Hoeflea algicola: one gene and its partner. Each later gene encodes a partner of the first gene's protein in a complex. Links are inferred from orthologs where the notes say so. Each region holds a gene or a part of one and is shown in the gene's direction. Other genes may lie near its edges.

Region 1 (3,241 bases):
ACGAGTTGCGACCGCGCTCGTTCCGGCTCACCGGCAACATATTCAATCTTGCTGACAGTTCCGAAACCGGACACGACGAGGTCGAGCAACTGTTGGAGAGCTTTTTCACGGCCCAGGATGGCTGGCAGACGCCGATCAAGGCGGCAGCCGACAGTCTGGCCCGGCTGTCGGAAGACGCCGATATCGTGTTTCTGACGGCGATGCCGCCGCGCCACCGATCGGTGCGCCGCATCTTGCTCGACCAGCACGGCTTCGATTATCCGATGATTGCCACCGAGGCGCCCAAAGGACCGGCGGTCAAGGCGCTGCATGCCGGCCGAGATCACCCGCTGGTGTTCATCGACGACATTTTCACCAATCTTCAGTCGGTAAGGGCGCACATGCCCGAAACGCTGCTGGTCAACCTGATGGCCAACGACGCTTTCCGGGCGTTGGCGCCGCATCCAGGTGACGGCGTTGCGATGGCGGGCGACTGGAACGAGGCGGAAGCGCTCATAAGGACCCATCTGACGTCCCTTCCCGGCTGAACAGATAGCGCTTTTGGGCCCGAACGGCGTTCCCGGCTGTGGCCATAGCGCCTCGGCCAGAAGGCGAGATCGACATCGACATCAAAACCGGCTCCCATCACATAATGGTGGACTTGTGAGTCGCCAGACTATTGCGTAATCTGGCGATGTTCAACGTTTGTTCTCTTTTGCTATCGAGCCGATGCCCCAAGCGCCGCAGCATTCCGATCCACTTCCCGGTTTTTGCCGTGATTGCCTGACGCCGGCAGGCGCCGGGCGACGCTGTGCGATGTGCGGCAGCCCGCGCCTTATCCGCCACCGCGAAATCGGGGAGCTGACGCTTGCCCATGTTGACTGCGATGCGTTTTACGCCACGGTGGAAAAACGCGACAATCCTGAACTGGCCGACAAGCCTGTTATCATCGGCGGTGGCAAGCGCGGCGTGGTTTCCACCTGCTGTTACATCGCCCGGATCAATGGCGTGCGTTCGGCCATGCCGATGTTCAAGGCGCTCGATGCCTGCCCGGATGCAGTGGTGATCAAGCCCGACATGGAAAAATACGCGCGCGTCGGCCGCGAAGTCCGGCGGATGATGGAAGAGCTCACACCGCTGGTACAGCCGATTTCGATCGACGAGGCGTTCCTGGACCTTGCCGGCACCGAACGGCTGCACAAGGACACCCCTGCCCGCACGCTGGCCAGGTTTGCCGCACGGGTGGAGGCCGAGATCGGCATCTCGCTGTCGGTGGGGCTGTCCTATTGCAAGTTCCTGGCCAAGGTCGCCTCCGATCTCGACAAGCCGCGCGGATTTTCGGTGATCGGCAAGCAGGAGGCGCTGGATTTTCTCAAGCCGCGTCCGGTGACGATGATCTGGGGCGTTGGCAAGGCATTCGGGGCAACGTTGGAGCGCGACGGCATCCGCACCATTGGCCAGTTGCAGACCATGGAGCTGACGGCGCTGATGCGCAGCTACGGGGTGATGGGCAAGCGCCTCTATCATCTGGCCCGTGGCGAAGGCGATCGCACCGTGCACCCCAATGAGGGCGCCAAGAGCGTCTCGGCGGAAACCACCTTCAACCACGATCTTTCGGAGGCCAAGGATCTGGTGCCGGTGCTCCGGCGGCTGTCGGAAAAGGTCTCGGCCCGGCTCAAGGCCTCGGGCATTGCCGGGCAGACAGTGGTGCTCAAGCTCAAGACCGGCGATTTCAAAAGCCGCACCCGCAATATCAAGCTTGAAGATCCGACCGTGCTTGCCGACCGGGTTTTCCGCACCGGACTGCATCTTCTGGAAAAAGAACTCGGCGGCGAGCGTTTCCGGCTGATCGGCATCGGCGTTTCAGACCTGACCGACGCGGCGCGCGCCGACCCGCCGGATCTGGTGGACCCCGCCGCCGCGCGCCGGGCGGTGGCGGAAAGCGCCATCGACAAGGTCCGGCAAAAATTCGGCCGCGACATTTTGGAGACCGGTTATACCTTCGGAACCTCGCGCAAGACCAAGCAGGCCGAAGAGGATTAGCTCAGAGAGCGGCTCCAAGCAGCGAAAGCCGCCGACATTAAACCAGCTCGACGTCAAGCACACCGGGCGCCGCCTTCAGCGCGGAAGCCAATTGCGGTGTGAGCTTGTAGCGGTCCGGCAACGTAACTTCGATTTCTCGACGACCGTCATCCTTGATCATGACGAAAGACACCTGCCCTTCACCGCGCGATTTCAACTGGGTCGAGACCGAATTGAGCGGCTTTGCATCACGCATGTAAACCCTGAGTGCGGACTGGCCGCGCGCGGCCCGATCTTCGAGCGAGTCGGCCGTCTGGATGCGCAGACCGATGCCTTCGGGACGCTCCTCGGCAGTGACGGTGATGACGATCGACTTACCCGGTTCGAGCAACTCGCGGTAAAGCGCCAAGCCTTCGGAAAACAGCACTGCCTCGTACTGGCCGGAACTGTCGGAGAACGCCACAATGCCCATCTTGTTGCCGGTGCGGGTCTTGCGTTCCTGCTTGCTGGTGACAGTGCCCGCCAGCCGCCCCGCGGTGGCGCCGGCCTTGACCGAGACCGAAAAGTCGGCCCAGGTCTGCACCCGCATCTTGGCCAACAGATCATTATAGGAATCAAGTGGATGGGCTGACAGATAGAAGCCCAGCGACTGATATTCGCGGTGCAGTTTCTCTGCCGCCAGCCAGGGCATCGTTGCCGGCAGGTGGATGGTTTCAATGTTTTCGGCAGCGCCTGAGCCGAACATATCGCTCTGCCCGCTGATACGGTTTTCCTGCGCGCGCTGGGCGAAGCCGAGAATGCGGTCAAGGCCGGCGACGAGGATGGCCCGGTCATGGCCGAAACAATCGAGCGCGCCGGCGGTAATCAGGCTTTCAAGCACCCGCCGGTTGACCTGGCGCGGATCGATCCGCAGGCAGAAATCCTCCAGCGTGGCAAACGGCGCGTCGCCGCGGACTTCGACGATGTGTTCAACGGCGGCATCGCCCACACCCTTGATTGCCGCCAACGCATAATAGATCCGGTTTTCGCCGGTCTCGAAATGCCGGAAGCTGGTCTGCACCGATGGCGGCACCACCTCGATGCCAAGCCGTTTGGCGTCCTGGCGGAAATCGTTGATCTTGTCAGTGTTCGACATATCCAGCGTCATCGAGGCAGCCAGAAATTCGACCGGGTAATGGGCTTTCAGGTAGGCCGTCTGATAGGAAACAATGCCGTAGGCTGCGGCGTGAGACTTGTTGAA
Region 2 (3,346 bases), 3.2 Mb from region 1 along the record:
ATCGGCTCGCCGCTCGATCCGCGCTGCACATTCGACAGCTATGTCGAGGGCTCATCCAACCGGGTGGCGCTGGCAGCGGCCAAGACGATTGCCGAGGCCGGCACCGGCGCGGTGCGGTTCAACCCGCTGTTCATCCATTCCAATGTCGGACTGGGCAAGACCCATCTTCTGCAGGCGGTTGCCGCTGCGGCAAGCAGCCATGCCCGCAATCCACGGGTGGTGTATCTGACTGCGGAATATTTCATGTGGCGTTTCGCCACCGCGATCCGCGACAATGACGCGCTGTCATTCAAGGAATCACTGCGCAATATCGACCTGTTGGTGATCGACGACATGCAGTTCCTGCAGGGCAAGTCGATCCAGCATGAATTCTGCCATCTGCTCAACATGCTGCTCGATTCAGCCCGCCAGGTGGTGGTGGCTGCGGACCGGGCGCCATGGGAGCTGGAATCGCTTGATCCGCGGGTTCGCTCGCGGCTGCAGGGCGGCGTGGCGATCGAGATCGAGGCGCCTGCCTACGAGATGCGACTGGAAATGCTGCGCCAACGGCTTGCCGCGGCGCAGGCTGAGGATGCCACACTCGACATCAGCGAGGAGATCCTCGCCCATGTCGCCCAGAACATCACCTCAAGCGGGCGGGAGCTTGAGGGGGCGTTCAACCAGCTCCTGTTCCGGCTCAGCTTCGAGCCCAACCTGTCGATCGAGCGGGTGGACCAGTTGCTGGGCCACCTGGTCAATGCGGGCGAGCCGAAGCGGGTGCGTATCGAGGACATCCAGCGGGTGGTTTCGCGCCATTACAACGTCACACGACAGGAACTGGTGTCGGACCGACGCACCCGGGTTATCGTCAAGCCGCGGCAGATTGCCATGTACCTGGCCAAGACGATGACGCCGCGCTCGTTTCCGGAAATCGGTCGTCGGTTCGGCGGTCGCGACCACACCACGGTGCTGCATGCGGTGCGCAAGATCGAGGAACTGATCAATGGCGATACCAAGTTGGGCCATGAGATCGAGCTGCTGAAGCGGCTGATCATCGAATAGACAGGGGCGCAAGCTCCTTATCCCCAGAATCCCGGCCCGGGTGGCATGACCCGGGCCGGTTTTTGTTGCATGACAGGGGCATAATCTGCCATTTTGCCGGCCCAGGCCGGACGCGCGTCGCGTCGATTCACTGTGCCTGATCCTAGGCATAAGCCTGACAAGACAGAATTGACCGGCCCGCGCCGCCAGCGCTGGCCCCAAGCCAAGCGGTAACCAGATCATGCGTGTCACACTCGAGCGTTCCAACCTTCTGAAATCGCTGAACCACGTTCACCGCGTGGTCGAGCGTCGCAACACCATTCCGATCCTGTCGAATGTGCTGCTCAAGGCCGAGGGCGCGACGCTGGACATGAAAGCCACCGACCTAGATCTGGAAATCACCGAGGCGACGTCGGCGATGGTCGAACAGGCGGGTTCAACCACGGTGCCGGCACACCTGCTATACGACATCGTTCGCAAGCTGTCGGACGGTTCGGAAGTGCTGCTGGCAACCAATCCGGACGATGCCTCGATGACGGTGGCCTCGGGTCGCTCGAAATTTTCGCTGCAGTGCCTGCCGGAATCGGATTTCCCCGATCTTACCGCCGGCGCTTTCAGCCACACTTTCCGGCTGCCGGCGACGCAGCTGAAGATGCTGATCGACCGCACCCAGTTCGCGATTTCGACAGAAGAAACGCGCTACTACCTCAACGGCATCTATATTCACACGATCGAAAATGACGGAGCGCTGAAGCTGCGTACGGTTGCTACCGACGGGCACCGGCTGGCGCGCGCCGATGTCGACGCGCCCGCGGGCTCGGAAGGCATGCCCGGCATCATCATTCCGCGCAAGACTGTCGGCGAACTCCAGAAGCTGGTCGACAATCCCGACTTGACGGTGACGGTCGAGGTATCCGACGCCAAGATCCGCTTTACCATCGGCTCGGTGGTGCTGACCTCGAAACTGATCGACGGCACCTTCCCCGATTACCAGCGGGTGATCCCGACCGGCAACGACAAGGAATTGACGGTCGATTGCCAGAGTTTTGCGCAGGCTGTCGACCGGGTGTCGACGATCTCCTCGGAGCGCGGGCGCGCGGTCAAGCTGGCGATTGCCGACGGGCAATTGACGCTGACCGTCAACAACCCCGATTCGGGTAGCGCAACGGAAGAACTGGCTGTGGGCTATGATCGCGATCCGTTGGAAATCGGTTTCAACGCCAAATACCTGCTCGACATCACCAATCAGCTGTCAGGCACCGACGCGGTGTTCATGCTTGCCGATCCGGGCTCACCGACACTGGTGCGCGACACCGCCGGCGACGACGCATTGTATGTGCTGATGCCGATGCGCGTGTAGCGCCCTTGCCCTCCAATTCGGGAACCGGCCGGCTGCCGCGGCGCGGCTGAGCGGAGACAGGCATGGCCCCGAAAGTGCACATCGAGCGACTGAAGCTCAGCGGCTTTCGCAATTATTCGAGCCTGTCGCTGACGCTTGACGCCCGCCATGTGGTGCTCGTGGGCGATAATGGTGCGGGCAAGACCAACCTGATGGAAGCCGTGTCGCTGCTGACCCCAGGCCGGGGCCTGCGCCGCGCCGCCTATGGCGACATGATCATGGCCGGGTCGGCGCCTGGCGCCGGGTTCAGTGTTTTTGCGGGCCTCGAGGGCATGGCCGGGCCGGTCGACATCGGTACCGGGGTGGAGGGCGGCGAGGATTCCAGCTCCCGCAAGGTGCGGCTCAACGGTGCGCCGGCGCGTGCGACCGACGAATTGCTCGAACATTTGCGGCTGTTGTGGCTGACACCGGCGATGGACGGCCTATTCACCGGGGCTGCGGGCGACCGGCGACGGTTCCTGGACCGGCTGGTGCTGTCGGTGGACCCGACCCATGGCAGCCGGGCGCTCAATTACGAACGCGCCATGCGCGGCCGCAACCGGCTGTTGTCGGAGGGCCGGAGCGATCCGACCTGGCTTGACGGGGTGGAGACGCAGATGGCCGAGCTCGGTGTGGCGATGGCGATGGCACGGCGCGAGGTGGTGAGCCTGTTGTCGAACCTGATCGAAAGCAACGCCGCGCACAGCGCGTTTCCCGCCGCCGCAGTCCGGCTGGAAGGGTTTCTGGAGGACAGGGCGCTGCAATCGGCCAGCGACATGGAAGCAATGTTCCTTGAACAGCTAAAAACCGGGCGCAACCGTGACGCGGCCGCCGGACGAACCTTGTCAGGCCCGCACCGGATGGACCTGGTGGTCGAACACCGGGCCAAGGCGATGCCGGCAGCGCTCTCGTCGACGGGTGAGCAGAAGGCGCTGCTGATCGGCATCA

The links. Proteins that work in one complex are often made in the same cells at the same time.
Region 2: the proteins of OEG84_RS01980 (region 1) and dnaN are in contact, whole or in part, in a solved structure (PDB 1OK7), measured with the Escherichia coli proteins. The link is inferred for Hoeflea algicola from one-to-one orthologs.

Annotation. Positions count from the first base shown.
Region 1 is NZ_JAOVZR010000001.1:390,527-393,767, reverse strand. Bases 1-2,865 are described here. They hold OEG84_RS01980 (DNA polymerase IV), read left to right. Parts: upstream 1-708; coding sequence 709-2,022; downstream 2,023-2,865. Other genes in these bases: dnaE (DNA polymerase III subunit alpha), read right to left, coding at 2,060-2,865; OEG84_RS01985 (hypothetical protein), read left to right, coding at 1-527. Outside these bases: more of dnaE, read right to left, coding at 2,866-3,241. UniProt on the Escherichia coli protein: Poorly processive, error-prone DNA polymerase involved in translesion repair and untargeted mutagenesis. Copies undamaged DNA at stalled replication forks, which arise in vivo from mismatched or misaligned primer ends.
Region 2 is NZ_JAOVZR010000001.1:3,631,402-3,634,747, reverse strand. The notes cover bases 351-3,320. They hold dnaN (DNA polymerase III subunit beta), read left to right. Parts: upstream 351-1,261; coding sequence 1,262-2,380; downstream 2,381-3,320. Other genes in these bases: recF (DNA replication/repair protein RecF), read left to right, coding at 2,443-3,320; dnaA (chromosomal replication initiator protein DnaA), read left to right, coding at 351-1,041. In the rest of the region: more of dnaA, read left to right, coding at 1-350; more of recF, read left to right, coding at 3,321-3,346. UniProt on the Escherichia coli protein: Confers DNA tethering and processivity to DNA polymerases and other proteins. Acts as a clamp, forming a ring around DNA (a reaction catalyzed by the clamp-loading complex) which diffuses in an ATP-independent manner freely and bidirectionally along dsDNA.